Regions from separate parts of the Clostridium sp. CS1-1 genome, predicted to be linked through region 1. Evidence: riboswitches for the same ligand, from Rfam matches in the RefSeq annotation. Region 1 holds a riboswitch; each other region holds the start of a gene.
The links. Region 1 has a riboswitch for cyclic di-GMP ahead of AC0N0V_RS08625 (putative bifunctional diguanylate cyclase/phosphodiesterase). Riboswitches for the same ligand answer to the same signal wherever they lie in the genome.
Positions count from the first base shown of each region.

Region 2: it holds a riboswitch for cyclic di-GMP, as region 1 does, so the genes downstream of both, AC0N0V_RS12910 (methyl-accepting chemotaxis protein) here and AC0N0V_RS08625 (putative bifunctional diguanylate cyclase/phosphodiesterase) in region 1, are expected to answer to the same signal.
Region 3: it holds a riboswitch for cyclic di-GMP, as region 1 does, so the genes downstream of both, AC0N0V_RS18845 (carbon storage regulator) here and AC0N0V_RS08625 (putative bifunctional diguanylate cyclase/phosphodiesterase) in region 1, are expected to answer to the same signal.
Region 4: it holds a riboswitch for cyclic di-GMP, as region 1 does, so the genes downstream of both, AC0N0V_RS04675 (sensor domain-containing diguanylate cyclase) here and AC0N0V_RS08625 (putative bifunctional diguanylate cyclase/phosphodiesterase) in region 1, are expected to answer to the same signal.

Region 1 is NZ_CM148680.1:1,852,339-1,860,273, reverse strand. It holds gene AC0N0V_RS08660 (ABC transporter ATP-binding protein) at 1-778, opposite strand, end outside; gene AC0N0V_RS08655 (GNAT family N-acetyltransferase) at 990-1,841, opposite strand; gene msrB (peptide-methionine (R)-S-oxide reductase MsrB) at 2,027-2,479, opposite strand; gene AC0N0V_RS08645 (serine/threonine protein kinase) at 2,507-3,193, opposite strand; gene AC0N0V_RS08640 (DUF3892 domain-containing protein) at 3,606-3,839, opposite strand; gene AC0N0V_RS08635 (SIMPL domain-containing protein) at 3,974-4,648, opposite strand; gene AC0N0V_RS08630 (D-glucuronyl C5-epimerase family protein) at 4,933-6,138, opposite strand; cyclic di-GMP riboswitch class I at 6,466-6,555, shown strand; gene AC0N0V_RS08625 (putative bifunctional diguanylate cyclase/phosphodiesterase) at 6,647-7,935, shown strand, end outside.
Region 2 is NZ_CM148680.1:2,724,062-2,731,996, reverse strand. It holds gene rpsF (30S ribosomal protein S6) at 125-412, shown strand; gene AC0N0V_RS12920 (single-stranded DNA-binding protein) at 425-859, shown strand; gene rpsR (30S ribosomal protein S18) at 880-1,134, shown strand; cyclic di-GMP riboswitch class II at 1,377-1,459, shown strand; gene AC0N0V_RS12910 (methyl-accepting chemotaxis protein) at 1,564-3,267, shown strand; gene AC0N0V_RS12905 (response regulator transcription factor) at 3,513-4,211, shown strand; gene AC0N0V_RS12900 (sensor histidine kinase) at 4,208-5,137, shown strand; gene AC0N0V_RS12895 (ATP-binding cassette domain-containing protein) at 5,384-6,304, shown strand; gene AC0N0V_RS12890 (ABC transporter permease) at 6,297-7,046, shown strand; gene AC0N0V_RS12885 (TetR/AcrR family transcriptional regulator) at 7,629-7,935, shown strand, end outside.
Region 3 is NZ_CM148680.1:4,001,390-4,009,324, reverse strand. It holds gene AC0N0V_RS18865 (glycosyltransferase) at 1-1,685, shown strand, start outside; gene AC0N0V_RS18860 (NAD-dependent epimerase/dehydratase family protein) at 1,709-2,677, shown strand; gene AC0N0V_RS18855 (DegT/DnrJ/EryC1/StrS family aminotransferase) at 2,670-3,788, shown strand; gene AC0N0V_RS18850 (acyltransferase) at 3,806-4,330, shown strand; cyclic di-GMP riboswitch class II at 4,445-4,528, shown strand; gene AC0N0V_RS18845 (carbon storage regulator) at 4,610-4,780, shown strand; gene AC0N0V_RS18840 (carbon storage regulator) at 5,052-5,228, shown strand; gene AC0N0V_RS18835 (flagellin N-terminal helical domain-containing protein) at 5,433-6,257, shown strand; gene AC0N0V_RS18830 (motility associated factor glycosyltransferase family protein) at 6,385-7,935, shown strand, end outside.
Region 4 is NZ_CM148680.1:1,037,106-1,045,040, reverse strand. It holds gene AC0N0V_RS04680 (hypothetical protein) at 1-166, opposite strand, end outside; gene AC0N0V_RS04675 (sensor domain-containing diguanylate cyclase) at 709-1,917, opposite strand; cyclic di-GMP riboswitch class I at 2,025-2,110, opposite strand; gene trmB (tRNA (guanosine(46)-N7)-methyltransferase TrmB) at 2,534-3,169, opposite strand; gene AC0N0V_RS04665 (site-2 protease family protein) at 3,471-4,115, opposite strand; gene AC0N0V_RS04660 (hypothetical protein) at 4,269-5,294, opposite strand; gene AC0N0V_RS04655 (phosphodiester glycosidase family protein) at 5,335-6,345, opposite strand; gene AC0N0V_RS04650 (PhoH family protein) at 6,565-7,935, opposite strand, start outside.

The DNA.
Region 1 (7,935 bases):
AAAGGTATAGTATTCCTTGGAAGAATCCATTTCCGCTAAAAAATTTACCCATAATAAAGTAACTTATTTCTTTAGTTTTTAAAAACTCCATGTTACCTTCATGAAATTTCCTGTTTTCTATTTCTTCATTTGAAAAAGACTTTACGACTCTTATTCCAGAAAGACTATCTTGAATTTGTGCATTTACATTAGCTATTTTTTCTCTATTCTTCTTATAAATAAACTTCATCTTTTTATTATAAAAGTAAGAGAAGTAAATCATTACTAGAGTTAAGAAAAATAGTATTCCTGTAATTTTAACATTTATATTCATTAATATAATAAAAGATCCAAGTATCTTTATTACAGAAATAAATAAATCTTCTGGTCCGTGATGAGCAAGCTCTGATATATCAAAAAGGTCTGTTACTATTCTTGACATAAGCTTTCCTGTATTTGTATTATCATAATATGAGAAAGACTGTTTTTGAAGATGACTAAATATATCACTTCTCATATCCGCTTCCATCTTTGCCCCCATAACATGTCCCCAAGATGTAATATAAAACTGACAAAAGTATCTCACTATATACATTAAGAGTAGTGCTATTCCTATATAAATAACATACCTAAGTATTAAATTACTATCATTAATTATATAAACATCATTTAAGAGATATTTCACTATTAAAGGAAAGGCTAGATCTATTCCCGATAGTGTCAAAGCACAAAACATGTCCATGAAAAACATATTTTTATAAGGTTTATAGTATCCTGCAAACTTTTTTAAAACATTCATATTTAACCTCCTATTATAAAGTTGTACTTTTCTTCTAAACACTAAATATATCATAGATAATGCCGATCTAGCAAGTAGTAAGTTGAAACCTAAGACTTTTGCGTTTTTAAGCTGCTATACAAAAAGGCAACTCATTTCAAGAGACTCCCCCTTAAAATATGTCACCATTCTCTATAAACAAACTGTTCTATAACTTTAAATATTTTTCAAATCACAAAGTATGATACATTTCATATTGCGATATTTCCTCCCGTTTAAACCCTAAGTGGGTAATAAATCCTTCAACAGAAGCGTTATTTGGAAAACCTACAGATACCTTGTTAATCTTTAACTCCAGTAATGAATTTATAATTAAACTTGTTCCTATTCCATTATGTCTTAAGCCATTCTCCACCCAAATAAAGTTTAGCTTACTATTTTCGTTCATACTTACAATTCCAGCTATTTTGTCTTTTATGTATGCCCCCAAAACTATCTGACCCTTTGATTTTTCGATATACTCAATATCATTTTGCCAATTTATATGGATGTCTTTTATTTTATCTCTAACCAACCTTAACTCATCAAAACCAGTTTTTTTTATATTCACTTCTATCTTATTATTTTCTTTTAATGTACTACTATCATTAAGGGAAAAGTAACTTAAATCATAGACTTTTCTATATCCAAGCTTTTTATAAAAGTTTATAGCCCTGTCATTATTAGCTATAACCTCTAAAAACAACTGCTTACATCCTTGTTGTTTTGCCTCAATTTTATGAAGTTCCATCAGTTTTTGACTTACTCCCACTCCTCTATACCCTGGCGCTACTGCCAATGTTCCACATCGTATAGTCCTTGTACCTTCGTAGTTCTTGACGCCACTAAGTACTACTCCAATTGGTTTATCTTCATCTAATGCAATAAAAGACTTTCTAATACTGTTTCCTTCCGGCCCAAAAAACCTACTAACAAAAGCTTCCTCAGGTATTTGTATTTTTATAATATAATCAGAAAACCCTATTTCAAAAGCATGAAAAACTGATTTCATACCTACTTCTGAACATCTCTTATAAGTTATCATTTTTCGGCTCACCTCAATGACTTGTTAAATTTTGTAGCAATACTTTTGTTATATGAATATCTAACTAATTCATAGTACTAAAAGAATTCAGTTTATATAATTTTATTCCCTTTAAGAAATGAAATATCATCATTAATTTTAGCATGAAAATAATATACTACCAATAAGTTTTGGTAGTATATAAGCTATTTAAACAATTTGCAATATTCACCATAGCCCTCTTCTTTTAACTTATCTTCCGGAATAAATTTAAGAGATGCACTGTTTATGCAATATCTAAGTCCCCCCATTTCTATAGGACCATCTGTAAATACATGACCTAAGTGGGAGTCTCCATTTTTACTTCTTACTTCAATTCTATGCATATTAAAACTAAAGTCCGCTTTTTCCTTTATATTTTTTCGTTCCAACGGCCTGGTAAAGCTAGGCCATCCACAATCTGAATCAAATTTATCAAGAGAGCTAAAGAGTGGTTCACCAGATACTATATCAACATAAATCCCAGGTTCTCCATGATTCCAAAACTCATTCTCAAAAGGTCCTTCAGTAGCATTTTCTTGAGTTACTTTATACTGTAGTGGGGTAAGTATTTTTAGTAATTTTTCTTTAGGTAATTTGTTATATTTTTCGTCTTCCATAATCTTTCTTTCACCTCACGTTTTTAACTAACAGTTCATTTGGTCTAATTTTCTACACTTACGACTATTTCTATACACTCTATAAATCTTCCTTACTGTTTCTAATAAAATTTGTGGAATAGGTATAGCTAATTTGTGAAAGTATTTTGCATATATTTTATAATAAACTTTTCTAAAGTGCTCCCACATAAAACAATATTCCTTTTTATTAAAATCTGATACATCTGCTACAATTCCTCTTCCATTCAACATCATAACATTTTTAGCATGAACATCGTGAGGATAAAGCCCCTGTTTTCTAGCATAATCTAGCGCCTCATCAATATCTATAATAACCTGCTTGTCAATTTTAATTCCTTTTCGTAAACAATCATAAAGATTTATTCCTTTTAACCGCTTTAGTATAAGAAAATTCTCTTCGTAATAATAACACTTTGAATAGGCAGCATGATTACCTAACTTCTCATATACCTTTACCTCTTCTTCGATTCCAGGTCTACCTTCAGCATATATTTTTACTGCAAAACTTTCAAAACCTGGATGGCACACAACAGCAGCATAGTTACCAGTGCCTAATAAAATCCATGGCTTTGGAATTGAATTAACTTTTACTGAATTATATGGGTTTATACTTTTAATTACGATTTTTTTTAACAGTTCTTCTTTGACTAAAACTATTAGTTTCTCTAAATTATCATTCTTGTCATCAAACATAACTTCAACCTTCTTTTAAAATAATAAGTACTTCTTTACTATTATATATATTCTATACCAAACAGTTTACAAAGTGAACCTCCTTATATTGTTTAAATAATAGAAGTCATGTAGTTATGTAACGTATATTCTTAAAAAGTATAAATAGAGTTCTTGGCATCAGATGGAGTTTTAACTCCACCTGATGCTTAGAAATCGTTATCCAGGGACGTAGCCGCCCTTTACTCCCACCTTGAGAGGATGGGAGTACTAGAGCAGGTAGTCATCGGATAAAATTAAAATCTTAATTTTATATAGATACCATCTTACATTATAATTTAGGCATGTTAAAGCAGTATTGCCATTAAATAAATAAAAGACCTTTAGTATAGTAATTTAATCAATATACCAAAGGTCTACAATTTCTACTATTTTAAAAAGTTGGAATGTTATCTAAATTATCACCCTCATTGTCATTTGGATTGCTTCTTAAATATTGCCTTCCATTTCTTGCTGTACCCACATTTACTCCTTGTATTAAATGGTCTTGTGCCATCATTATTGCCTCGTCAATAGAATAAACATTTCCGTTTTCTAACATAACATCTGTAATATCTCCACCAGGATTCTTCTTTACTTTTATAATTTTTGATTTATTCTCATCCATACATATCGCTCCTGTTCTTTAGTATTTTTATTATTATTCTTAGTATAAACCTATAGCATAATTATGATTCATATTACTAAAAAAAACCTTCGAAAAATCTAATATTTCAAATCATGACTTTCATTTATCTTCGCTTATCTCATTCGGTAAATAAACACTGCTTTTACACTAGCACTAATCTGAATTTGACCTCCGCTTATAGGTGTAGTAGCTGTTGGTGAAGCTAAAAAAGCTTTTTCAACTATTGGTAATTCTCCTTCACTTTCCTCAGTAATACAAATTGGTGTTTTATTCACTATCACATCTAATGATTCTTCAATACTTGTAGCTTTACCTATAGCATCATTTAATGCTAGTTTAAGCGCTTGATTATAATACAATTCCGGTTTTGACAAAGTAAAGTTTATATTATTTACTATATTTGCTCCACTGGCTACTGCTGCATCCACGATTGTGCCAGTTTGCTCTACATTTCTTATTGTTACTTTAAAAATATGCGAAACCCTATATCCTCTAAAAATTTGTTTTCCTTCAATGTAGTCATATTGAGGATTTATTGTGTAAGACTCAGTTTTTATATCCTTTTGTGGAATTCCCATTCTTATAAGTGTACCTATTACTTGAGTTGATTTTATAGCATTTTCATTCTGAGCAATCTTTAATTCTTTATTTTCTGTTTGAACCCCTAAAGTAACTACCGCAATATCAGGTTGTGCCATAATGCTGCCTCTCCCATTTATGTTCATCTTAGAAACTCCTGTATTATAATAGAAAAGACTGGGATATCCTAAATGTTCACCGTAATACATCTATTTTCCACCCTCCATTTAAATAGTTTTAAAATTAATTGACTTGTAATAAGAGCATTGCAAAGCATAATACACTCCAATCTTATAGTATGAATTTAACTAGCTGCTTGATACAACATTTGAATATAATCGTTAAAACAACAAAATTATAGTGACATTAAAATTCTTTATTAAAAAGCACTATCAATATTATTGAAACTTAACAATACTGATAGTGCTTAGATTTAATTGACAGTTTAATTTTAGACTGTTCTTCGTTATTGAGTTTTAAAAGTTCTCTTTTGTTATTCAACATAGCTTTTCCATAGGTCTCTCATATTTTTAAAATACACATCCTTTGTAATATTATAAACTGCGTCTAACTGCTCTATATGGACAGAATGATAATATCCTGCGCTATTTGGCTTGCACTTGCTTGTAATGTAATATAAATCATAAGTTGTAAATCCGCCAATATCATAATAAGGCAAAACACATTTAAGACTTTCAATTCCTTTATCAAAATAATCTTTTGCTATCTTTACATACTCTCTATTTCGTATTTGGGCTACTTGTGACCAATCATATAATCCAATTAGTGTAAAGATATATCCATTTAATGTATAAGAACTTATTGTGTTTATATACTCTTGAAAAAATATTTTATCTTTTAAATTTGGATCTAGAGTTTCTAATGTATCTAACACCCCACCTTTAGAAATAGGAGTATTTAAATACTTTAGAGCTCTATTTCCAGCCTCTATGTATTTTTTATCTCCAGTTATATGATAAGCTCTTGCAAATACACTTAACGCTTGCCCTTGGGCCATACTAGATGTCCAACCTGGATTAAAATCCTCATAATGGTTATAGGTGAAACCATACTTAAAAGATCCATTCTCATGCATATAATCAACTAAAAAATCGGTTGTTTTTAAGAATATTTTTTTAGTATCCTCTCCATTTAGGTATCTGCTATAATTGCATAAAGCATACTGTTCTATAGTTACAGGATTGTAATAAAACTTACCATTATATTTAGGTGTAGGTACATTCTTCTCAAAGCTTAAATCATCAGATTCCAAAAAAGTTTTCTTCTCATGATTAAAATAATTACCAAACGGATTATACTTTTTATTAACAGAAGCATTATATTTATTAATCTTATAATCTTTAACAGCATTTTCAGCTATTGCAGGAAAGTTAGTATTATAAGCATACTTTGATGATATGCACTGATTTTGTTGTGCCAACAACTTATATATAAGTGCTTCATTTTTAATATATGTAGGAAAAGAATTATTTAAAATTGAATCGTAGCCACTGATTGCTGATGTGAAGTTTCCTAAGCTATGACTCTCTTTGTTTACTTTTAAAATTTTAATCGCCATTTCTTCAAATGGTTCATCTACTAAAGCAGTTTTATTTAAATTCGAAGCTCCATAAACAATGTTTGTACTAAATAATATTAATATAATAATAAAACATAAGTTTTTTCTAATGTTTATCATTGTTTTTCTCCTTTAACTAATGTTCATAAACTTTTACTAATTCCATCACTATTATTATTTTATATTGTCTTCAATATAAAATAACATATTCTATAAAATCACTGGTATTTTACATACAAAAATACTCACTAGTTATTTATATCTAGATAAACTTAAGTTTAGATTAATTATTATTCCTTATTATTGTATATATATCAACATTTTGACATATGAAATCAATTTATTTTTTAAACTCACAAAATTCCCCTTATTTCGACTTATTATTTTGGTATAATATACATATATGCTATTGCTAGCATCTTATTTTGTTAAAGCTTAACTCAATATAATTAAAATTGGCAAACTTATCGAAAGATAAGGGCGCAAAGCTATGGGTCTAAGGAGATTTTACATTTCTATGATTGCCAGGTTGCTCGTTATTTAACGATATACCAGGCTTTGGCCTGGTTTTTTTTATTTGAATTTAATTATATTTAATATAAATACAAAAAAACAACAGGAGGTAACTATGATCGAACTAGTAAATGATAATATGTTATGTGCTAACATTGAAGAACCACAAACAGAATTATTAAATAAAGAACCATATTGTAAACACTTACTCCTGGAAGCTACCTTTAATTCATCTTCTTTAGCTTATTTTATTGTGGACAACAAAAATGATAAAATAATGTACTTTAACAATAAATTTTGTACAATGTGGAGAATTGAACATTTATCAGATAAAATGAAAAACGGAAAACTAAAGAATTGTGATATTATACCATATTGTTTAGAGTTAGTTGTAGATCAATCAAAATTTATAGAAACATATAAATCATTACACTACGAAAATGATAGAATAACTATAGAAGATGAAATACTATTTAAAGATGGTAGAGTAATTAAACGATTTTCAAGACAATTATACGATGAGTTTGATAATCACATCGGTAGAGTTTTTATATTTAATGATATTACTGAAAGAAAAAAAAGTGAAATTGACTTAAATCACTATCAAAAACGCATGGAGGCACAACTTGAATATATAACAAGACATGATTATCTAACCAACACTCCAAACCGTTTTTATCTCGAAGAATTTCTTGGTAACATATATACCAACATACAAAAGAGAGAAGATGCTCTTTTAATCATAGACCTAGATAACTTTAAAATTATAAATGATTCTTATGGGCATTCTACCGGTGATAAGGTGCTGATTTGTATAGCCGATTGCATTAATAAAAAGCTTAGAGATAACGATTTTATCGCAAGACTTGGAGGAGATGAGTTTGCTATATTCCTTTCAAATACTAACTTAAAAGGAGCTCAAGTAGTAGCACATAAGATATTGAATGCTTTAGAACATGAACCTTACTTTATTACTGAAGATAATATTCAAATTAATGTAACTGCAAGTATTGGTATCATAATGATAGATGACGTTATAGATTTAAAGAGATTATTTTCCTATGCAGATGCAGCTTTGTATGCAGCCAAAGAAAATGGTAAAAATCGAGCAGTTACTTTGAAAAATGGAAGAGATAAAAACTTGGTCGTTCATAACAATAGAATTCTTACACTAATTCAAGATGCTTTGAAGAAAGATAAGTTTCAAATATATCTCCAGCCTATTTATAAATCTGGTGATGACCCGCTGCATTACGAAGCACTAATTAGGATGTTTGGTAAAAATAATAATATATTACTACCATCCTCGTTTATACCGTTAGCAGAACGTTATGGACTAATGCCCTCAATAGATCAATGGGTTATTAAAAACATAATTAAACTACTTACAAAAGAGAAGAATTT
Region 2 (7,935 bases), 870 kb from region 1:
TTAATACGGACTAGATTTAGAAAAAATATGTTGTTTTTTCACTTAATTCGTGATAAAATACAGAATTGTAGTCCCTGCTGTGAAAAATCACAGCCGTCAGTCCAAGGGGAGGAGGTGAAATCTAATGAGAAAGTATGAAACTATATTCATATTACACCCTTCATTAGACGAAGAAGCTTTTAAAGCTAGCGTTGAAAAATTTAAGGGCGTAATAGAAAATGGTGGAGGAGTAATCGAAAACGTTGATTTTTGGGGTAAGAGAAAACTTGCTTATGAAATAAACAAAGTTAACGAAGGATATTACACTCTAGTAAACTTTACTGCTAACCCTGAATTACCAAAAGAGTTAGACAGAGTTTTCAGAATATCAGATGCTGTTGTAAGACACATAATAGTTAAGAATGAAAATTAGGTGGTGTTTTAATTGAATAAAGTTGTTCTAATTGGAAGATTAACCAAGGATCCAGAGTTAAAATTTACTCCAGGGTCTGGTACAGCTGTTGCCACCTTTACAATTGCCGTTGATAGAAAATTTTCTAAAGACGGACAAAAAGAAGCCGACTTTATTCCTATAGTAGTATGGGGAAAACAGGCTGAATCTACAGCAAACTATATGAGTAAAGGAAAACTTATAGGTATTAGCGGTAGAATTCAAACAAGAAGTTATGATGCCAAAGACGGTAGCAAAAGATATGTCACTGAGGTTATTGCAGAAGAAGTTCAGTTCCTTGAATGGGGAAGTGAGAATAAGTCTGCAGCACCATCATTCAATGACAATCATTCTGGAAGATTTGGTAATGAAGAAACATCATATGGACAGGATATAACTCCAGTAGATGATGGAGATATCCCATTCTAGAGAGGTAAGGAGGGATAAGCATGGCAGATAGAGAAGGCGGAAGAAGAAATTCAGCTAAAATGAGAAGAGCAAGAAAAAAAGTTTGTGCTTTTTGCATGGATAAAGTTGAATTTATAGATTACAAAGATATAAATAAACTAAGAAAATATGTTACTGAAAGAGGAAAGATTCTTCCAAGAAGAATTTCCGGTACTTGCGCTAAGCATCAAAGATCAGTTACTGATGCTATAAAGAGAGCAAGAAACATAGCATTATTACCATTTACAACTGAGTAAAGCAAAAGCTGAAGAATATACGTTGGATATTCTTCGGCTTTTTTTATTTAGCATGAATTTAAAACTTTTTTCCATGAGAAATATGATGGTAGATATTTAAAATAAAGGGTTTCAGTAAGAGCTATGATAGAAGCAGAACTAATGATATTACATAATGTGATAGTATGCTTGAAAATCACAAAAATTGTTGAAAATTAAAGCCTTATATGGTAATATGTTTATGGTTTATATTACTTAAAATTAAATTATATGGAAACGATGAAGAGCTTTCTGTAAATGGGTACCTTGAAAGCTTTGAGTTAATGGTGCAACCGGCCTGTATTTATTGCACAGACGTCATAATAATGTCTGTTAAAATTCAGGCCTTTTTTAATACTATATATTCGAAGGGGGGAATATTGATGTAGTTACCTGCATCATATAAGGTTTATGGGAAAGTTAGGCTTTAAAATACTAAAAAGAGTAGGGTTAATATTTGTTATTTCAATGATTATACTGTTTACAACTAATTTATTTATCTTTAGGCATGTATTTTTAAAGATACAAGAAAATGTGGCAAGCTGTGCTAGTAAAGCAGTGAGTTCTATTGATGGTGATAAGGTAGACAAGGTTATAAAAAGTAAGTCTATGGACAGTAAGGAATATAAAGAAATAAAGGATTCTCTCATGACGTATAAAAATGATACAGATGTAAAATTTTTGTATATTTTAGGAAAGGGAGAAGATGACAGTGCTTACACTTTAGTGGATGCAAATATAAAGGAAAGTGACGATATTGGAGAAAAGTACGATTTAGAAAAAGAAATGTCTGAGGCATTTGGAGGAAAAATAACTTATTCAAAAAACCCTGTAGAAGATAGAGATGGTGTACTTATATCTGGATATGCACCTATAAAAAACTCTTCAGATGAGATTATAGCTATTGTAGGAGCAGATATAGATGTACATCTACATACATATACCAAAAAGATTATGTATGTAAGTCTTATAGCTACAGCTTTTATTATATCCATCTTAACTGCCTTAATGAGTTTTCACTTATCAAAGAAAATATCATTAAATGTAGGTAAAATTAAACATGGACTTGATAGAATGTCTAAAGGGGACTTAACAGCTCCAATAAGTGTTAAATGTGGAGACGAAATTGAGGATATCGCTCTATATATTGATAAAGTTAGGATGGATATTAAAAAAATTATTGAAGATATAGGGGTAACCTCAAATAGAGTAAGTCGGCAGACAGAAAATCTATCAGCAATATCAGAAGAACTAGCAGTTGGTTCCGAATCGGTTGCTGAATCCATTGAAGATGGTGCAAGAAACTTAAGTGTACAGTCGGAACAAATGTCAGTTATAAGTAATATATTAGATAACTTCGGAGGGAAAGTTAATCAAATTTCATCATTGGCTGAGAGGTTAAATTCTGAGGTTGAGATTATAAATAATAAAGCACAGGAAAGTGATAAGGACTTAGTCAATTTTGAAGAATCAATTAAAGATGTAAATATATCTTTTGATGATGTAAGAGATAAAATAAAAGGCTTTAGTATACACTTAAACGAAATCAGTAAAATAACCAATATCATAAATGGTATTGCAGATCAAACGGAGTTACTTGCTCTAAACGCGGCTATTGAGGCTGCAAGTGCTGGAGAAAAAGGAAAGGGATTCTCAGTGGTTGCAGAAGAAATAAGGAAACTAGCAGAACAATCAAAGAACTCAGCACAGAACATAACTTCTTTGATAGAAGTTGTCTTACGTGAGGGGGATTTGATTACTGAGACATCAGATGATATGAACGATAAGCTTAATAATCAGATGATAAAGCTTGGTAGGTCTACAGATAGTCTTAAGACAGTTATAAGCTATATAGAAGGAATTTTTCCTAAAATTAGTGATATACACAATAACATAATTGTCATTAATGAAGAAAAGCAAAAGATAATTGAAGATACTAAAGACATATCTTCTGCATCAGGGAATATTTTATATTCTGTAGAAGAAATATCAGCCTCTTCTCAAGAGATAAGTGCTTCTTCGCAACAAATAGCAAGTTCAGCTGAGCAGTTAACTGATATAACAGAGCGAATGGTAAAATATATAGATAGATTTCAAATTTATGAAGATAAGTAGAGTGTAATGTAGCGCTACCAAAGGTTTTATCAGATATAGAAGCTAAAGCATAAACATAGCTGATTGTATGGATGGGAAACTATAAATTTAATGAAAAATAATAGACAATATATTATATGAGCCTGTATCCTAAGCTGGATTCAGGCTTTTGGCTTTGCACTTAGTTAACTCCTTTATTCAAGAAAGAAAAGTAAAATATTATTAAAAATTGTCAAATATGGTATAATTACATAGAGGTGATAACTGTGGAAAATATAAAAATTTTAGTAGTTGAAGATGATGAAGAAATTAATAGTTTAATATCTAAAGCTTTGATAAGAGATGGGTATGAAGTTACCTCAGTTTTTGATGGTAAAAAGGCATTAGAGGAATTCGAAAGTAATAAGTTCAATATTGTATTATTGGATATAATGCTTCCTTATGTTGATGGTATAGAGGTTATGAGAAGGATAAGAGAAAAGAGTACCGTACCTATACTCATACTATCAGCAAAAGGAGAGGAAACAGACAAAATCATAGGTTTAGGGCTTGGTGCAGATGATTATATGACTAAACCTTTTTCAGTGGCTGAATTGATAGCTAGAGTAAAAGCTCAGCTAAGAAGATGTATGTATTTTGATACTGAAAAGAAGAAGGAAAACATTATAGTACAAGGAAATATAAGCTTTAATTTAGAAAAATATGTAGTTACAAAGGGCGAGCAAGAGATTAATCTTACAGCTAAGGAAATGGAGATATTGAAGCTGTTTTTTGAAAATCCAAATAAAGTTTTTACGAAGGTTCAGATTTTTAATAGCGTATGGGGAGAAGAGTATATAGGAGATGATAACACCGTAATGGTTCATATAAGAAGACTTAGGAGCAAAATAGAAGATAACCCTAATGAACCTAAGTATATATTAACAGTTTGGGGTATTGGATATAAGTTAGGTGATGGAAAATGATATATATTCCTTTAATTGTAATAATAGTATTTCTTATTGGGATTATAATTAATCAAAACAGAAAGCTTTTTAATATATCAGAAATTATAAGTGAAATTGTGTTAGGAAATTTTAATCAAAGAGTTAGATTACAGAACCATAATAAGGCTGTTAGTAAATTGGTTATTAATTTAAATATGCTTATTGATGAATTTCAAAAGGTATTAAATTTAAATAAAAATTATGAAGAAGATAGAAAAAAGATGATTTCTAATATTTCACATGATTTAAGAACTCCTTTAACTTCGTTACTGGGATATGTAGAATTCATTAAAGATCGCAATATAAATGAAGGGGAGAAAAAAGAATATATAGAAATCATAGAGAAAAAAGGTAATAATTTAAAAGATTTAATGGAAGAGTTTTTTCAGTTATCTAAGATTGAATCCAATGATTCAAAGCTAGAAATTAAAAGAGTTAACCTGTCAGAGATAATAAGACAAAATGTAATCTTATTTTACAGTGATTTCATTCAGCATGGTATAGAGCCTGTATTTAATATTCCAGATAAAGATATCTACGCTTTAGGAGATGAAAAAGCAATAAATAGGATTTTAAATAATTTGGTTTCTAATAGCTTAAAGTATGGTTTAGATGGCAAGATTATAGGGATTGATGTGAAGCAATATAAGGATAAGGTGTATATTAATGTTTGGGATAAAGGTAAGGGAATACCTAAAGAGGATATTAACTATGTTTTTGAAAGATTATATACTGCTGAAAAATCAAGAAATAGAAAATTACAAGGCAGTGGAATAGGACTTACTATAGTTAAGAAACTAGTAGAAAAACAAAATGGTGAAATTGAAGTAACTAGTATACCGTACCAAAAGACGACCTTTTCTTTTTCGCTGCCTATAGATAAAACCAATAAAGTAGTGACTTAAGATCAGTATTAATATGGGCATATCTTCCCATCTATTAATAATCTTTAGTTATCTGTAAGGCTCGGCATCTAAGAAAGTTAATAATATATTCCGGGGGGATAAGTCTAGGTTTGGATTTGAGGCGGATTTGCTTAGTTGTATTTAAGAAATTTGTAAGAAATCAGTAAATGGATTGTAAGGATTATGCTTTATATTAAGAGTATAGTCCTTTTGCTTATTAAAATTTAATTTGGAGGTAACGAAGACGTGGAGCATATATTAAAAACTTATAATTTAACTAAAACCTATAAAAATATTAATGTTGTAGATAACTTAAATATGACGATAAATAAAGGTGAAATATACGGATTTTTGGGTGAAAATGGAGCAGGAAAAACTACTACTTTAAAAATGGTAATGAGACTTATAAATTCTTCAAAGGGAGAGTTTGAGTTGTTCGGTGAAAGCCATTTTCCAAGAGATATTTATGGGAAGATTGGAGCTATAATAGAAACACCTGGGTTTTATCCTAATCTTACAGCAGAAGAAAATTTAGAGATACACAGAAGAATGATGGGTATAGAAAATAAGGAATATATAAAAGAGGCTTTAGATATTGTTGGATTAGATCTAAAGGAAATAAAAAAGAAAACCATAAAGAAGTTTTCACTAGGAATGAAGCAGCGATTAGGACTCGCTAGAGCTATACTTCACAAACCAGAGTTTATTATATTAGATGAACCAACAAATGGACTAGATCCTCTGGGGATAAAATCCATTAGAGAAACATTAATTGATCTATGTAAAAAGAGAGAGATAACTATTCTTATATCTAGTCATATATTAGGAGAAATTCAACAGCTAGCAACAAAGATTGGAATAATCCATAGAGGTGAACTGCTGGAAGAAATAGAGTATTCAGAAATGCAAAAGAGAAATAGGCATTATGTAAATATAAGAGTAAAGGATGATAAAAAGGCAGCTGTTATTTTAGAAAAAGAGTTGGGTATATTTGATTATAAAATATCGGAAGGAAATATTATAAGGGTCTATGAAAAATTAGATAAGACGTCTGAAATATCAAAGGTTTTAATAAATAATAATGTTGATGTAGAAGAATTAAATGTTAAGGTGGATACTCTTGAAGATTATTTTGTAAAACTTACTGGAGGGGTTAAAAATGCTTAATATGATATATTGTGAATTTTTAAAGATTAAAAGACTAAGGTTTTTTCCAACATTGCTTGGAGTATGTGCTATCTTTCCGTTACTGTTTTTGGTTCAAGAAAATAATGGAATTATTCTAAACTGGAATAAATATATGTTTAGAGAGCAGATAAGCTCATCTTTTACTTTTATTCTTGTATTTGTAGTTGTAGCAGCATCTTTAGTTTCAAGAGAATTTACAGATAATACGGCCAGAGAGTTGTACTCATATCCTACAACTAGAACTAAAATATTTATGAGTAAAATTATTGTAACTATAATTATTATAGCTGCAGTTTATATATTTAAGTTTTGTTTAACTATAGTTTTAGGGTTAACTGTACCTCATGAAAACTTAACTAATAATATAATTTTCACTTACTTAAAAGTAAATTTCTATATAATAATGTTTCAATCAGCTCTAGTACCTATTACTGTACTTATCGCATCTTTAAGTAGAAATTTAATAGTCCCAATTATATATGGTGTTTCTCTTTGGATATTAGACGTAGTTGCATTTAATTTAGACAACGAATATTTCTTTGTTATACCATCAACTTTAACTATGATTCCAGTGGTACCCCTTGATAAATACAATAGTACAGAACCAATAACTGCTAGTATGGTTATTATTCCACAAGTAAGTATTTTAGCAGGGGTAATTACTTTTGCAGTAGGAATAGCTTTATGTGTATTATATTATAAAAAGGCAGATATAGCTTAACTAAAAAAAGAAAAAGAGCTTGGTGTTAGTTATCAATACCAAGCTCTTTAAAAATATTACATTTAGTTTTTAAAATTTAGTCTTAATATCAGTCTTTTTTATGTGTTTTTTTATTATGTTTAACTCCAGAATTATTAGCCTTCTTTTCCTTCTCTTGCTGGCTTGAAACAGAAGGATCTTTTTTTTCACTCATAGTAATTGTTACCTCCTAAAATAAGAATTTATTCTTAATATCACCTTATTATTTTGTTTAATATTCAAATTATAATTCTATGAAATTAATAGCAAAAGACCATATTTAGATTTTACGATACTCTCACCATATTTTTATATGGTCTACTAATCATAAATCTATGATATTTGGATGTTAGTAATATATTGTTCACTAACGAAGCTTATAACAATGGCTATCTTTTGATGGGGACACTGAATAGATATGTTCCAACAGAGAAAAAATATAATACAGATTATATTAAACTTAAAAAAATTTACACATACTCATTGACTTTAAGTCAATGAGTGCTATACTATATTTATAGATTGACTTGTAGTCAATGGAGTTTTATAAATGAGGTGATAAAATTGGCAAGAAAGGTTGATGATTCCGAGTTTGTCAAAGAGTATGATATTAAGGAACACAAGCTTATGGCAATGGAAGAAGAAAAACGCCAGCGTATTATAGATGCGGCACTGAAGGAATTTTCAAAAGGTTATATGGCAGCGAATACGGATGTCATTGTGAAAGAAGCGGGAATATCAAAAGGACTGATATTTCATTACTTTGGGTCTAAAAGGGGACTTTTCCTGTTTCTCATAAAATATGCCTTGGACATTTGTATTAGTGAGTTTGAAAATGTTATTTCAGAAAAATATGACTTTCTTGAAAATC
Region 3 (7,935 bases), 2.1 Mb from region 1:
ACGATAAGGAGGAAGTAGATAGTAAGTACGAAATTATTTTTAATAATTTTATTAATTTAGGAGTTAACTTTGTATCTCAAATATATCAGGTTGAAAAAGCAGAGAGAATTTACAAAAGTATAAGTAATCAACAGGATAGATTTTTCATTATAATTTACATGATACATAAACTTCTTAAAGAGAAGGATAAAAAATCAGCAGTAGAATATATGATTGAAGCTGTAAATACTTACGAGGCATTAGCCAAGTATATTGATATATATAAAAATGAGTTATTTAATGTAAAAACTGATAAGGCATCAAGGGAAAGCTTTGAAAATTATAAAAAACAAGTAAAAGAAAGCATAAAGACTTTGATTGACGAAGGAAATATAGATAATGCCAAACAGCTTATTAATCAGTATGAAGAAATCGTTAATCAAGATTTTGAAATATATTCAATGAAGGCTGTTATAGCAGTACTGCAGAATAACCTTGATGAAGCTGAGATTATATTAAAAGAGGGACTAGAGATAGAACCACAAAATGGAGATTTACTATACAATCTAAGTTATGTTACAAATATGAAGAATGATCAGAAAAGAGCTGTAGAACTATATAGTAAAGCTAAATTATTTAATCCTGATAGTAGTATAAATGTTAATGATATAATAGCTGACTTAAAGCCTATCGATAATAATAACTTAAAAGTATTAAACGGGACGATGGAAATAGCTAATCAAATGAATACAATTACATCAGGACTTAAAGCTTTGGGGGTTGATGCTAAGTCTGTCAACTATTACGAAAGTTATTTAGGCTATAGGTCTGATTACATATTAGATATAAGTTCATTTAAGGATCTTCAGACTGGTAATTTTGAAACTAAGAAGTTTGCTTGTAAAATGATTTCAGAAAATGATATTTTTCATTTTCACTTTGGCAGTACCTTAGCGTTAGATAACTCTGATTTACCTTTATTAAATGAATTAGGAAAAAAGGTTTTTATGAATCATTGGGGATCGGATGTAAGAATGTATTCTAGGGCGGTAAAGATTAACCCTTATATAAAAGTTAAAAATGAAGATGAATATAGCATTAAAAAGAGGCTAGAGTTTTTATCAAAGCATATCTCACACTGTATAGTTGCTGATTTAGAACTTTACGAATATGTAAAGGATTTTTACGAAAATATTCATTTAGTAAGTCAGGCCATAGATTTAGAAAAATACACTGTAAGGAATTTTAACAAGAATAAATTACTTATAGTTCATGCACCTTCAGCTCCGGAAATTAAGGGAACAAAATATGTTTTAAGAGCTATTGAAGAGCTAAAGGAAAAGTATGATTTTGAGTTTAAGTTAGTTCAGGGTATGCCTCATGAAGAAGCAAAGAAAGTTTATCAGAAAGCGGATTTAATAATTGATCAATTACATGGAGGAGCTTATGGATTATTTGCTATAGAGTCTATGGCGATGGGAAAACCGGTGATCTGTTGGATAAGTGATTATATGAAAGAAAAATATCCTAAGGAACTTCCAATAGTATCTGCAAATCCAGATAACATTAAAGAAAAGATTGAATACATGATAAATAACAAAGAAATGTTAAATACTATTGGTACAAAAGGAAGAGCATATGTTGAAAAATATCACGATATGAATCTAATATCAAAACAGTTATTAGATTTATACAAGTCAGTCTAACAACAGATTAACGGAGGATAAAAATGATTAAGGATAAAAAGATATTATTAACTGGTGGAGCTGGATTTATCGGCACAAAAATTTGTGATTTACTTTATAAAAACAATAAAATTCTAATTTACGATAATCTAAATAGGAACTCTATTAAAAATACAAATTTATTAAGCGAGGAAAATATAGAATTAGTGCAAGGAGATATACTAGATTTTTCTTTCTTAAAGTCAACTATAGATAAATTTAAGCCAAATATTGTTATACATCTAGCTGCAGTTGCAGGCATAGATACTGTAATAAAAAACCCTGTAAAAACTATGCAGGTAAATATGATAGGAACCTATAACCTTTTGGAGGCATTAAAAGATTATATTAATAATATAGATAGATTTATTGACTTCTCAACATCAGAGGTGTTTGGTTCTTACGCTTATAAAGTAGAGGAAATTAGTACGACGAATCTTGCACCGGTAGGCGAAGCGAGATGGACTTATTCTGTAAGTAAATTAGCGGGAGAGCACTTAGCACATAGTTATTATAAAGAATATGGGCTTCCAATTGTATCAGTTAGACCATTCAATATATATGGACCAGGTCAAGTAGGAGAAGGTGCCATACATCAGTTTGTAACTAGAGCTATAAGAAATGAACAAATTCAAGTTCATGGAGATGGTGATCAGATAAGGTCTTGGTGCTACGTAGAAGATTTTGTAAAAGGTATTATGCTTTGCTTAGAGAAAGAAGAGGCAATAGGAAACACATTTAACATAGGAAATCCAAGAGGTACTGTTACAATTTCAATGCTTTCACAGCTTATAAGAACAATATCTAAATCAAAATCAGAAATTGTATATGTACCTAAAAATTACGTAGATGTGGAGTTAAGAATTCCGAGCATTGATAAGGCACGAAGAATGTTAGGATATGAGCCAAAGTATGATTTGAGCAAAGGACTTGAAAAGACCATAGAATGGTATAGGGGTGTTAAAAATGATTAAACTTGCAGTGCCAGATATAGGAGAAGAGGAATTAGAAGAAGTGAAAAAAGTCTTTGACTCCAAGTATTTAGTTCATGGTGATAAGGTGGAGGAGCTAGAAGATCTATTAAAGAAATATATTGGTGCAAAACATGTTATAGCAGTAAGTAGTGGAACAGCAGCATTGCATCTAGCACTAGCTTCTCTAAATATAAAGTCAGGAGATGAAGTTATAGTACCTAACTTCACCTTTCCTGCTACATCAAATGTAGTAGAACTTTTAGGAGCTACAACTAGATTTGTAGATATTGAATTAGATTCTTTAGGTATGGATGCAAATAAAATAGAAAGTAGTATTACGGAAAAAACAAAGGCAATAATCCCTGTTCATGAGTTTGGACAGTGTGCAGATATGGATGGAATAATGAAAGTAGCGCAAAAATATAATTTAAAAGTAATAGAGGATGCAGCATGTGCTCTAGGTGCGGAATACAAAAATAAAAAGGCTGGAACTATAGGAGATATAGGATGTTTCAGTCTTCATCCAAGGAAAGCTATAACTACTGGTGAAGGTGGAATTATTGTTACTAACAATGATGAGATTGCTGATAAGCTAAGAATACTTAGAAACCATGGTTTAACTTACATAAATGGAAAACCACAGTTTGTCGATGCCGGTTTTAATTATAGGCTGACAAACATTCAAGGAGCCATTGGTACAGTACAGATGAGAAAATTAGATAAGATTAATGAAGTAAGAGCAAAAGTAGCTAGCAGGTATAATGAATTATTAAGCTCTATTTCTGGAATATCTCTTCCGGTTGAAAAGGACTATGGTAAACATGTGTGGCAAACGTATCATGTACTTTTAAACAAGAAGTTTGATAGAAACTTGGTTATCAAAAAACTAAAAGATAGAGGAATAGAAACAAACTTTGGAGCCTATGCTGTGCATGAGCAGCCATATTATAAAGACAAATATAATTATAATGGTAGTGATTTTAATAATTCAATTTATGCATATGAACAAGGATTGGCATTACCGTTACATAGTGAACTTACACATGAGACTATAACATATATTGTGTCGGAACTGGAGAAGGTTTTGTATCAATTCAATAAAGAAATTTAGTTTAAAGAGGTGAAAGTATGGCATACAAACAATGGAAGAGTGAAGGGAATGGATTACCTAATAAAGAAAGCCTAAGTAAGTGCGGAACCAATGTAATAATTGAAGACGGCGTTAGGATATTTCATCCTGAAAATATTGAAATAGGAGATAACGTATATATAGGACACAATACAATATTAAAGGGATATTATAATTCTAAGCTAATTATAGGCTCTAATACATGGATTGGTCAGAATTGCTTTATACATGGAGCTGGTGGCGTAACTATAGGTGAAAATGTAGGGATAGGACCTATGGTAAAGATTCATGGCGCAAGACATAAAGAACTAGGAATAGATACGCCAATATTATTTTCAGGCTTAGAATTTTTTCCGATAACCATCTGCGATGATTGTAATATAGGAATAGGTGCAGTAATTTTACCAGGAGTAACTATTGGTAAGAGATGTAAAATTGGTGCAAATGCAGTTGTCAATAAAAGTATTCAGGAATATTCAATAGCTGTAGGTGTACCAGCTAAAGTAATAAAAGAAAGAAAATGAAGTATACTATGAATATTCATAATCATATAATTAGTAAAATATTATACAAAGAAATTCCTCAATTGAAATTAACCAATACCTTGTTGAAGTTCCATAATTTTGATGATATAATATTATTGTTTTGGAAACTATGAAAGATTTCTTGTATTTGGTCACTTTAGAAATTTGGAGTTATTAGTGCAACCGGCCAATTAAAGTTATTAAATTTATTTAGAAATTTAATAACTTTAATTGGCCTTTATTTATTTTAGGTATTCTTTATTTCAAGGAGGAGAAAATATGTTAGTTTTAGGCAGGAAGCCAGGAGAATATGTTGTAATAAACGAAAATATTAAAGTAAAAGTTATAAAAAATGAAGTAGGAGGACTGAGGTTAGCTATAGAGGCGCCTAATGATGTTAAGATAGTAAGAGGAGAAATTCTTGATAAGGAAAATAATTCGAATTTTTAAAAATATTCTATTAATAAAAAATATTTAATTTAAAAAAACTATAAAGTTTAAAGTAAACATATCGATAGGATAAATATAAGTAATAGAAAAGTTAAGTAAAAAACTTAAAAATTACTATAAAGTTTTTATTAAGAGAAACGAAAATAAAAGTAAGAAAATTAAATTATGAAATAATCATGGACGATTAATAAACTTATCTAAATTTGCAGGAGGCAAATAAGAGATAGGCTTATTAATCGTCCATTTTTTCGATTCAAGGAGGATGAGAATTATGTTAGTAGTAGGCAGGAAGCCGGGAGAATACATAGTAATTGGAGATAACATAAAAGTTAAAGTTGTAAAGAGTGACAATGGTGATTTAAGACTAGCTGTTGATGCACCTAGGGATATTAAGATTGTTAGGGGCGAAGTTTGGGAAGAGCAGCAGAAAGTGGCTATAAGCAAATAATTTAATATTAAGAACTCAGGAGGAGTTAACTATTCTCGTAATTCAGCAGGATGCTGGAAGGGCAGGATAGTTAACTCCTTTTTTAGTTAAATGATAAGTCAAAAGAAAAAATCAATAAATTTAGTTAGTAAGCTTAAATAGCTTAACTATAAATAAAACAGTGGAAAAGGAAGTCCACTTTAAAATTCAAGGAGGGAAAATATTATGATAATTAATCACAATCTTAATGCTATGGATGCTCACAGAAATATGGGAGTTAACATTGGTGCAGCAGGAAAGTCAATGGAAAAGTTAAGCTCAGGTTTAAGAATTAACAGAGCTGGAGATGACGCAGCTGGACTAGCTATTTCTGAAAAAATGAGAGGACAAATCAGAGGTTTAGATCAAGGATCAAGAAATGCTCAAGATGGTATTTCATTAATACAAACTGCAGAAGGTGCTTTAAATGAAACTCACTCAATTCTTCAAAGAATGAGAGAATTATCAGTTCAATCATCAACTGCAACAAATACATCAGCAGATAGAGCAGCTTTAAATTCTGAATTTACTCAATTAAAATCAGAAATCTCTAGAATAGCAACTCAGACACAATTTAACACTAAAACTCTTATGTCAGGTTCATTTGCAACAACTGGATTGGATTTCCAGGTTGGAGCAAATGCAAATCAAACCATAACATTAAAAATAAATGATATGAGAGCTTCAGGTACTACATTAGGTTTATCAGCTTCATCTATCTCTACTTCAACAAATGCACAAACAGCAATTACTTCTGTAAATAGTGCTATAGCTGCCGTTTCAAAGGAAAGAGCTAACCTTGGTTCAATCCAAAACAGATTAGAGCATACAATCAATAACTTAAACACAGCTTCAGAAAACCTACAAGCATCAGAATCAAGAGTAAGAGACGTAGACATGGCAAAGGAAATGATGAGCTTCAGTAAAAATAATATTTTACAACAGGCTGCTCAAGCTATGCTTGCACAAGCAAATCAAGCGCCTCAAGGTGTTCTACAATTATTAAGATAGTTTTGGATTTTAGACATACCAAATTTATTTTTGGTATGTCTTTTCCTTATACTGAACTTTTTTCCTAAAGGGTATTTAATAATTTACGATAAATGTAATATTAATAACTATTTTGGAGAGTTGATATATGAAGATAGATTGTAATACAAAATATTATGTAGAAAAAAGTAAGGACGAGAAAAATATAATTAATATAAATGCAGAAGGAAAATCTTTATATATAGGAAGCAAATATTCTGTACAGAGAGATATAGACTTCTTTAAAAATAAAATTAATGAATTAAATGAAGAAACAATTTTAGTAGTTTTTGGACTGGGAACAGGAGAACATATACTAGAACTTTTAAAAATAACTACCAGTAATAATAAAATTCTAATAATAGAACCAGATAAAAATATACTTGGAATTTTTCAGGAATTATCCTATAAAAACATTATAAAAAATGATAAAAGGATATTAATCTTAAATAAAAACGAAAACAACTTAAATGATTTAATAGATCAGTATATAAATATTAATAATATGAACAATGTAGAAATTTTAGACTTTGCCAATTATAATAAAATATACGGTAATGAATATACTCAGTTAACTAACTTAATAAGAAACCGTGTAAATAGCTTAATTTTTGGATTAAATACAACGATTGCCTTTGCAGAGCAGTATTTTACTTGTTTCATAGAAAATATATCAACTATGGCTAAAAGTACTTTTATAAACAATTTAAAGAATAGCTTTAAAAATAAGCCAGCTATAGTTGTTTCTGCAGGACCATCCTTGCAAAAGAATATAGAACTATTAAGAGAATGTCACGAAAAGTTTCTTATAATAACAGGAGGTAGAACTCTAAAGTCTGTATTAGATATGGGGGTTAATCCAGACTTTGTATGTGTATTAGATCCTGGAGAGCCGTCCTATAAAGTTATGGAAGATTCCTTAGATAGGGAGATTCCCATGGTTTTCAATGAACTCAGCAATCATAAGGTAGTGGATGAATATAAAGGAAAAAAAATATTTTTTAGTGATTTGCTTATGAAAGAAGTTACAGAAAAGGTAATAGGTAAAAGAGTCGATGGACTATATCAAGGAGGGTCTGTAGCACATATATGCACATCCTTTGCTGGTTATTTAGGGTGTAATCCTATAATCTTTATAGGACAAGATTTTGCATATACAAACAATAAATATCATGCAGATGCAGCTACAAAGGATATTGATAGAAATCTTAATCTTGTAGAATATAAACAAAGTGAAATATCAACAGAGGATATTAATGGAGAACAGGTTTTAACTAGTAAGGTATTTTTATTCTATAAAGAACTTTTAGAAAAATTTATACAGGGAAATCCACAAATAAAATTTATCAATAGTACTGAAGGTGGTGCCAATATAATAGGAACTGAAGTAAAGAGTTTAAAAGAAACAATAAGTAATTATAAAGATATCATAGACAAAGATATAAAAGATCTTTTAAATAGGGAAAATGGCTTATCTATGGAAAATCTAAAAATAAATTTAGAAAAAGCAGTAGAAGATTTGAAAACAATAGAAGAAAAAAGCAAAGCAGCAGTAGAGTATTCCAGAAAGATTATAGAACACTATACCGGGAAAAAACAGCATAATATTAATGTTATTAATAGAGAACTATCAAAAATAGATGAATATATAAATTTAAAT
Region 4 (7,935 bases), 820 kb from region 1:
CCTTAACCCACGTCTTATATGCCTGGCCATCTAAAAGTTTAATCATTTTATCTATCCCTTGCGTTTCCTTAAAATATTCTAACGCTAAATGATACTGTTCTTTATCTAAATAAAACATGATAATTGGTGGAAGATTATTAGCCATAAGAAGATAATTAAGTAACATTCTGCCCCCCCTGCCATAATAATTGCTTACAGTTTGAGAGTAACAGTAAAAATAGCAGACTATCTCTAATGCATTGCAGTAATCTATCTCAATATTATTAATGTCTTGTACTAATTAACTTAGGATTTCATACTCTTCTGTTGCCACTTTATTTCCCGTTAGAACAAAATAAACCCTCTCAATTATATCCATAGATAGCTTCATTTTAGTTTCCTTACTTAACTTAAAAATATCCTGACAAAGCTCTTTATGATTTTCTATGTCTCTAATTGCATTTTTGCTCCCATTAAAATTAGTTATCTTTTCTCCATTAAATATTGCTTCAACATCTCTCAGTCTAGTTTCATCATTCTATTTGATGTAGTGTTATCTTCTTCTCCGAAGATTTCTTTCTATTCTGATACTTGCTCTGAATTTTAAATATAAACTTGGAACAAATATTTCCTCTATATTCTTAACAACTCTATTACCTACATGCAGAATTTATTTTCATAATACATATTCTCCAATTACATCTGATATTATTTGTTTAACTCGACTATCTATTTTATCTTTTTATGTTTATGTAATTTATTAGTATACATATCTTTGTCTGCATTTTTAAAAGTTTCTTCCATTTTGCCAATCGAATTCTCAGTAAAGGCATGTCCAATAGATATTTGAATTGACCATTTTTTATTAACCATATTATAACTTTTAATTAATGAATTAATATTTTTGCAAAGCTCTATTATTCCAGATTTATCAGTATTCCTAACTATAACTACAAATTCATCTCCACCTATTCTTGAAACAGATATATCCTTATTTTCTATAGATAATAACAGGTCTGAGACTATCCTAATAATTTCATCACCTTTACCATGTCCCATAGTATCGTTTATTACCTTAAGGTTGTCTAAATCGCAAACAATTACTCCAACTGGTAAGTTATTTAGAGTATTCAGTTCTTCTATTTGTTTGTCATAAAAGGTTCTATTTTTCAACCCTGTTAAGCTATCATGATAAGTTAAATAATTCAGCTTTTCTTCTAATGCTTTTCTCTTACTAATATCTCTACAAACACCTGCAAATGCTATAAGGTTTCCATTACTATCATATTCTGGTGTAACATAATCTTCTATCCAAATGCAACTACCATTTTTATGAACCCATCTTGATTCAATTGGTTTTGAATAATCTAATTCATTATTCATTTTCTTAATTAAAATTGGGACATCCTCTGGATGTGCAACCTTAAAAACGAACATATAGTCATCATAATTGTTTTGCACCTCATATCCAACTACTTCTTCAATAGCTGGACTAACATAAACAAACTTAGGTTCAGGAACAATTTGAAAACGATATATTATATCCTTTGCATTTTCAAGTACATTTCTTAATTTTTGTTCTCTTTGTTCAATCTTCTTGTATCTTGATATATCAATCATAGAACCATATTTCCTAAGAACTTTTCCACAATCATCCTCTATTATTTTAATTTGTAACTCTATGTATACTAAACTTCCATTCTTATGTGTAAAGAGCATGTCTATATTGTCAACAAATTTCAAATTAAGGTTAGAATGAATTTCCTCATCTTTAATAAAATCAAAAATGCTCCTCCCTATCATTTCATCATGAGGAAATCCCAATATGTTAACTACGTTATGACTTATATCAATAATTGAATTACTGCTATCTAATTCAAACGTAATCTCTTTTTTTATACTATCCCAAATTGAATTGCCCTTCTCTAAACATTCCATGTCAACACCAAATCCTTTAATACTTTATATAATAAAATTTTTGTTAAAAATATAAGCTATAGCACATACCTCAGACTGCTATAGCTTATAACATAATAGTTATACCTATTTGCAACCCGACTATCATAGCATTAAAAACTTTAGACTCGTAGCTTTGCGTCTCCAACTTTCGCTGAATTTGCCATTTAATTGATTTAAAAGTTTTAATTTTAAAAATTTTTCTCTTTCATTTTCTCCATGCTTTACTGACAAACTTTGATTAAATTATGCAGAAAAATAACTTTTCAATAATTTTCTCAATCATTTAGTCTGATTATAGAGTAATTGTATCAATAATTCAAGGCTTCTTTATTCCATACATTCCCCCTTCGGAGATTCACTCATGTCTCTAATCTCCCTATTTTCAAGCCTTCCAGCAGTTTGATGTCAATCCTTATATCAATCTTTTATGGCTTGAATGAAAAGAGGGAAGAAAAAATCCAATAAAAAATCCACATCCCTGGCTTAGTTTATTCCAGAAATGTGGATTCTTTTCCTATGTTTATTCCGTTTTTTTGTCAGAACTTTTTTTTCATTGTAAGGACTCTTTTTTAAGTGTCAGAACTATTTTTGGGGGCTACAATAACTTAGCTAGCAAAAACATAGTCTTCATGCCAAGTGAAGTAAATTTCTCTTCATACTCAGTAACAACATTTCCTTGGAAATCACTCTTATGCAGGTCATAAGTCAAGTACTCCATGCTGAAACCACTCTCTTTAAAATAAACCTGTGAATCCTCAAATAGCTGAGCATCGTCTGTCTTAAACCATATTTCGCTACCTGGTTTCAAAAACTTTTTATACTCTGTTAAAAACTTTGTATGTGTAAGTCTTCTTTTGTTATGTCTTTCCTTCGGCCATGGATTACAAAAGTTTATATAAATTCTACTTACTTCATCCTTATCAAATACTTCTGATATACCAGCTATATTCATAGGGATGACCCTTCCATTTTCTAATTCAGCTTCAACTAATTTCTTTAGAGCATATATTATTACTTCATCTTTTAAATCCACACCTATATAATTTATATTAGGGTTTTGCTCGGCATGAGTTGATATAAACTTTCCTCTTCCACATCCTAGCTCTAAGTATATATCATTATTATTCTTAAATTCCTCATGCCATTTACCCTTATATTCTTTTGGATTTACTATAGTTAAAGGACTTGATTCCATCTCAGGTCTAGCCCACCATTTCTTTCTTAATCTCATGAAATTCCTCCTGATTTACAAATAAAATTCTACATTAATTATATATTTTCTACAAAATAATTATGCAGTTTAAAGTTAATATTGTCAATTATGTACTAAGAATAATTGCACAAAAATTACTGCATAAGGCAAATCGCCATTATGCAGCTTGTTAACCACTACCTGTTCAATTCTTAAATTTAGTTCTAATTTAATTTTATCTACATTAAATATATTTTCTACCAAACTTAATTAAGAATCTTTCCACAAAGAACAAAAATTAACCTTTATTGTCAACTGTTAATTTCCCATTAATTATTACTTACATCATAGCTCCAGCAATTCTTGTCAGCGCATTATATAAAAATGCTGATGGAATTCCTACAATATAATTTACTAATGGAGTTGCAATAAAAATAAGAAGTATTATAAGTTGATACCTGTAAAAAGTATCAGATATCTTGTAATAAGCAGATGGAAATAAGTCCCTTAAAACATGGAATCCATCAAGCCCTGGAATAGGTATTAGATTAAAGATAAAAAGCATACAGTTTATGCTAATTACTGCTCTAAGTATAGTAACTAATATTGCATATAGAGTAGGAGTTGAACCTAAAGCATTGTATCCAAATTTCAACAGAAGACCCATAAGTATCGCTCCAACAAAGGCTACTATTAAATTTGCAATTGGTCCTGCTATAGACACCTTTAAATCATCCTTGTATCTATTTTTAAAAGCACTTGGGTTAGTCTCTACAGGCTTTGCCCATCCAAATCCTATTACTAATATCATTATAAATCCTAATATATCTATATGTACAAACGGATTTAAGGTAAGCTTACCTTGAAACTTTGGCGTTTTATCTCCAAGTTTGTCTGCAACAAAAGCATGGGCATATTCGTGAAAAGTAAGTCCTATTAATATTGCTGGTATTATAAGAATTTTTCCTAATAACCAATTATTCAAACAAAATCATCCCTTCTTTAATCAATTCCACTAAAAGTATCTTAATTATAACAAAAGCAACACTAATACTCAACAAATGTGATGTAAATTAAGAAAACATTCACAGTTATATAAAAAGGATTAGTGACACATACTTTCACTAATCCCTTCTCTTTAGTTAAATAAAGTTTTTACAAGCTTTCCATCACTTACTGATATAGATCCACCATCATACATCTGAACAAAGTTTCCAGCGTAAAGGTATTCTTTACCACTTCCGAACTCTTTTACAACCCCTCTTAGATTATCATTTATATAAATTTTACCTTGAGGGTTAACAAATATATCCTCTTTTCCTACTGCCATTCTTAAATCTACCATCTGAAACTTACTTGGATCATCCTTTATGTTTCCATAATATATTTTAGTAACCTTATTTTCTTGAGTTTCTCCTACATAGACGTTGTCATTATCATCAACAGCTATTAATGACAGTTTTTCTACTCCATTTATAGTTATTGGATTATTTTGTCCAGTTACTAATATTCTATTGTAAGTCAAGTCCTCATATACAAGTTTATCCTCATGAGGAACTACTCTAGTTTTCCCTATTACATAAGTTTTAGTAGTAACTTTCTTCATTTCCTTCATAATATTTATCCAGTAAATACTACTTCTCTTTCCAGTACTAGTCACCTTAACATAAATTATATTAGTTAGAGGTGATGCCTGTATATCTTCAACTTCTGCCTTTTTATCTGCCCAATCTAACTCTTTTATTTCTTCTTTTACATCTTTATCTACATCGTAATAGGCTAACTTAAAATTCGAGCTTTTTTTAGATGTCTCTTTTTCTGCTATAAGCATCCTATTTCTGTCTGGAAGCCATTTATAATAAGATACTTGTATACCATCTTCAAACTCTACGTTTTTTTCTTCTCCTGTTTTCGTGTTAACCACCTTTAACACGTCTCCATCATAATAAGCTAAATACCTTGCATCAAAGGATACCCCAACATGCTTAGCATTATCTGGCACCTTAATTTCCGCATCAGGTTTTTTTGTATCATTTTTTACTATTTTTTTAGTTTCTATAGACGTATTTGTAGATAAGAAAAAATTATTAGCATAATAAAGCCCGGCAAATTGTACAGCTAGGGATATCATAATCCATAAAAATATCCTTTTAAAAATTTTCATTTCCCACTCCCCTTTAATAATTCTCCGATGACTACTCGCTCTAAGGCTTTACATATATTGCTGATGGCACTGATCTTTCACCTAAAGGATCAGAAGGATTGTTTATTACTTCACCTTCATAATACATACTTGAAGAAGAACCACCATCTAAATTCGTAGCATTAACAGCTCCATATTGAAGCATGATGTTTTGTACATCTTTTAGAGTGGCTCCAACACTTCTTGTTTGTCTTCCGTCTATAACAAGCATAAGTATAGCACCATCTTTTCTCTGACCAATTGCTGTTCTTGGAGCTATTCCCCAACCACCATCACCTGATTTAATTGTTCCTCTACCATTAACAACAATAGCTGGGCCGAAGGAAATTGCTTCTGTAACTCCAAGTTCCTTCATTTCACTTAAACTATGAGGTCCTACTAAAAGAACTCCCTTCTTAGTTAAAGCCATAACATCTACTTTTGTGCTTTCATCCTGTATATCACTAGATATAACTTTTCCATCACCCATAATTATTCCTACTGGTTTTCCTCCAGTACCTGTCCACTGACTTCCTTCAGAAGAGCTATCAACAAATCCTCCACCATTTATAGCTGCAACCGCTCCATTTCTCTTAGCTATTTGGCTTGTTAGTTCTCCCTGTTTTGGTATATCCTTGCTGTATCCTACTTTTACCCTAGTAGGATCATGTATGATTAACATATATCCTTTGAATTTTCTTCCATCACTTATATCTTCTCTTTCAATATTACTATCATGATTATTTGCAAAGTTAACAGTTACTTCATCACTATCCTGTTGGATAGTTTCTATTGAGTTTTCACTTAATATTCTACTTATTTCATCATCTGATAAAAATGCTTTGGCAATATATTGGTGACTAAGAGTTGTCATAGCCGCACCAACCACTGTCTTTTTTACATTTTCAAAAGGTCCATGAAATATTATAAGCGGAGCCGTTACCCCTGTAAAGATCACTTCAAATATTAAAAAACCTAAAAATAACTTCCAAAAGGATTTCTTTTTCTTACCTTCGGTTTTCTTTTTATCCATACGTTAAACCTTTCCTTTCTAAAACTTCATACTTCAACATTGTACAATAAATGATATATTTTTTAAATAGAAATAATTATAAATAAATCAAAAACTTTACTAATAAAAATAAAATCCTAAAATTAATCTTAATTTTTAATTACATTATACTTTAAGTTCTAAACAAAAAGCACTAAAGGCGAATAAAGTCTTTAGTGCTCAATTATTATTATATTTTAATTATAACCGCTTAGATGCTTCATACGCAAGTGGTGATCTTTCACATTCATCGTATTTTAATGTAATTTGGTAACATAATTGGCTGCCCTTCATTTTTTCGGAAGCATAACATAACCCATTTGATCTTGAATCTAAAAATGGTTGATCTATTTGATCCGGGTCACCAATTAATATAAGCTTTGTCCCTGCTCCAACTCTAGTAATTATTGATTTAACCTGTTTAGGCGTTAAGTTTTGCGCTTCATCTATAATTACCCAATTCTTAACTATAGATCTTCCTCTTAAATACGCTACAGCCTCAGTGGTTATGATTCTTCTATCAAATAACTCTCTGACTTTATCTGCCAATTCTTTCTCATTCTTATATCTTTCTTTTTCATCGGAGTCTACTAGTATCTCTAAGTTATCCATTACAGGTCTCATGAAAGGTGATATCTTCTCCTGTTCTGTTCCAGGTAAAAATCCTATATCTTCATCCATAGTAACATTAGGTCTACAAACAAGAATTCTTCTATACTGTTCAGTTCCATCTTCTATTATTTTATGAAGTCCTACTGCTAAAGAAAATAAAGTTTTGGCAGTACCAGCAGGCCCCTTAACTATCACTAGTGGTGCTTTATCCGCATCAATAAATAGTGATTCCATCATAAACTTTTGTCCTACATTTCTAGCATTTATACCTAAAGGAACTGTATCTTTATAAAATAACTGGACAACTTTTTTGCCGTCAAATCTTCCTAATGCCGTTTGTTTCGGATTTTGAAGACAATGTATTATAACAAATTGATTAATATACAGAGTTGGTTTTGTATATTCATTGGTCTCTTCAGAATAACATGACACATCATTTAGCTCAATGGATTTATTACGATAAAATTCAGCTATCTTTTCAGTAGTTGCATAAAGTTCAATCCTTCCAGTATATTGACTTTCATTTTCTGGTACAACTTTCTCATGAAAGTCTTCTACTTCTATATCAACTGTATCTGCCTTAATTCTCTCAAAGGTGTCCTTTGTAATCAAGCAAACATTTTCTCCTTGCTCTTTCAGACCCTTACATACCTGTATTATCCTGTTATCTGGTTTACTTTTATCCCATGAAGGAGGAATTTCGGTATCGTAGTGGTTCATTTCTACTCTAAGTTTCCCACCTCCAGGAAGTACAACCCCTTTGTTTAGCTTCCCTTCCCTCCTTAATTTATCAATCAACCTTGCTGCGTATCTTGCATTGGCGCCAAGATCTGATTTATCCTTTTTGAAGGTATCTAACTCTTCAAGTACCACCTCTGGAATAACTACATCATTATCCGCAAAAGTAAATATTGCTCCTGGCGAGTACAGAATAACATTGGTATCTAAAACATAGGTCTT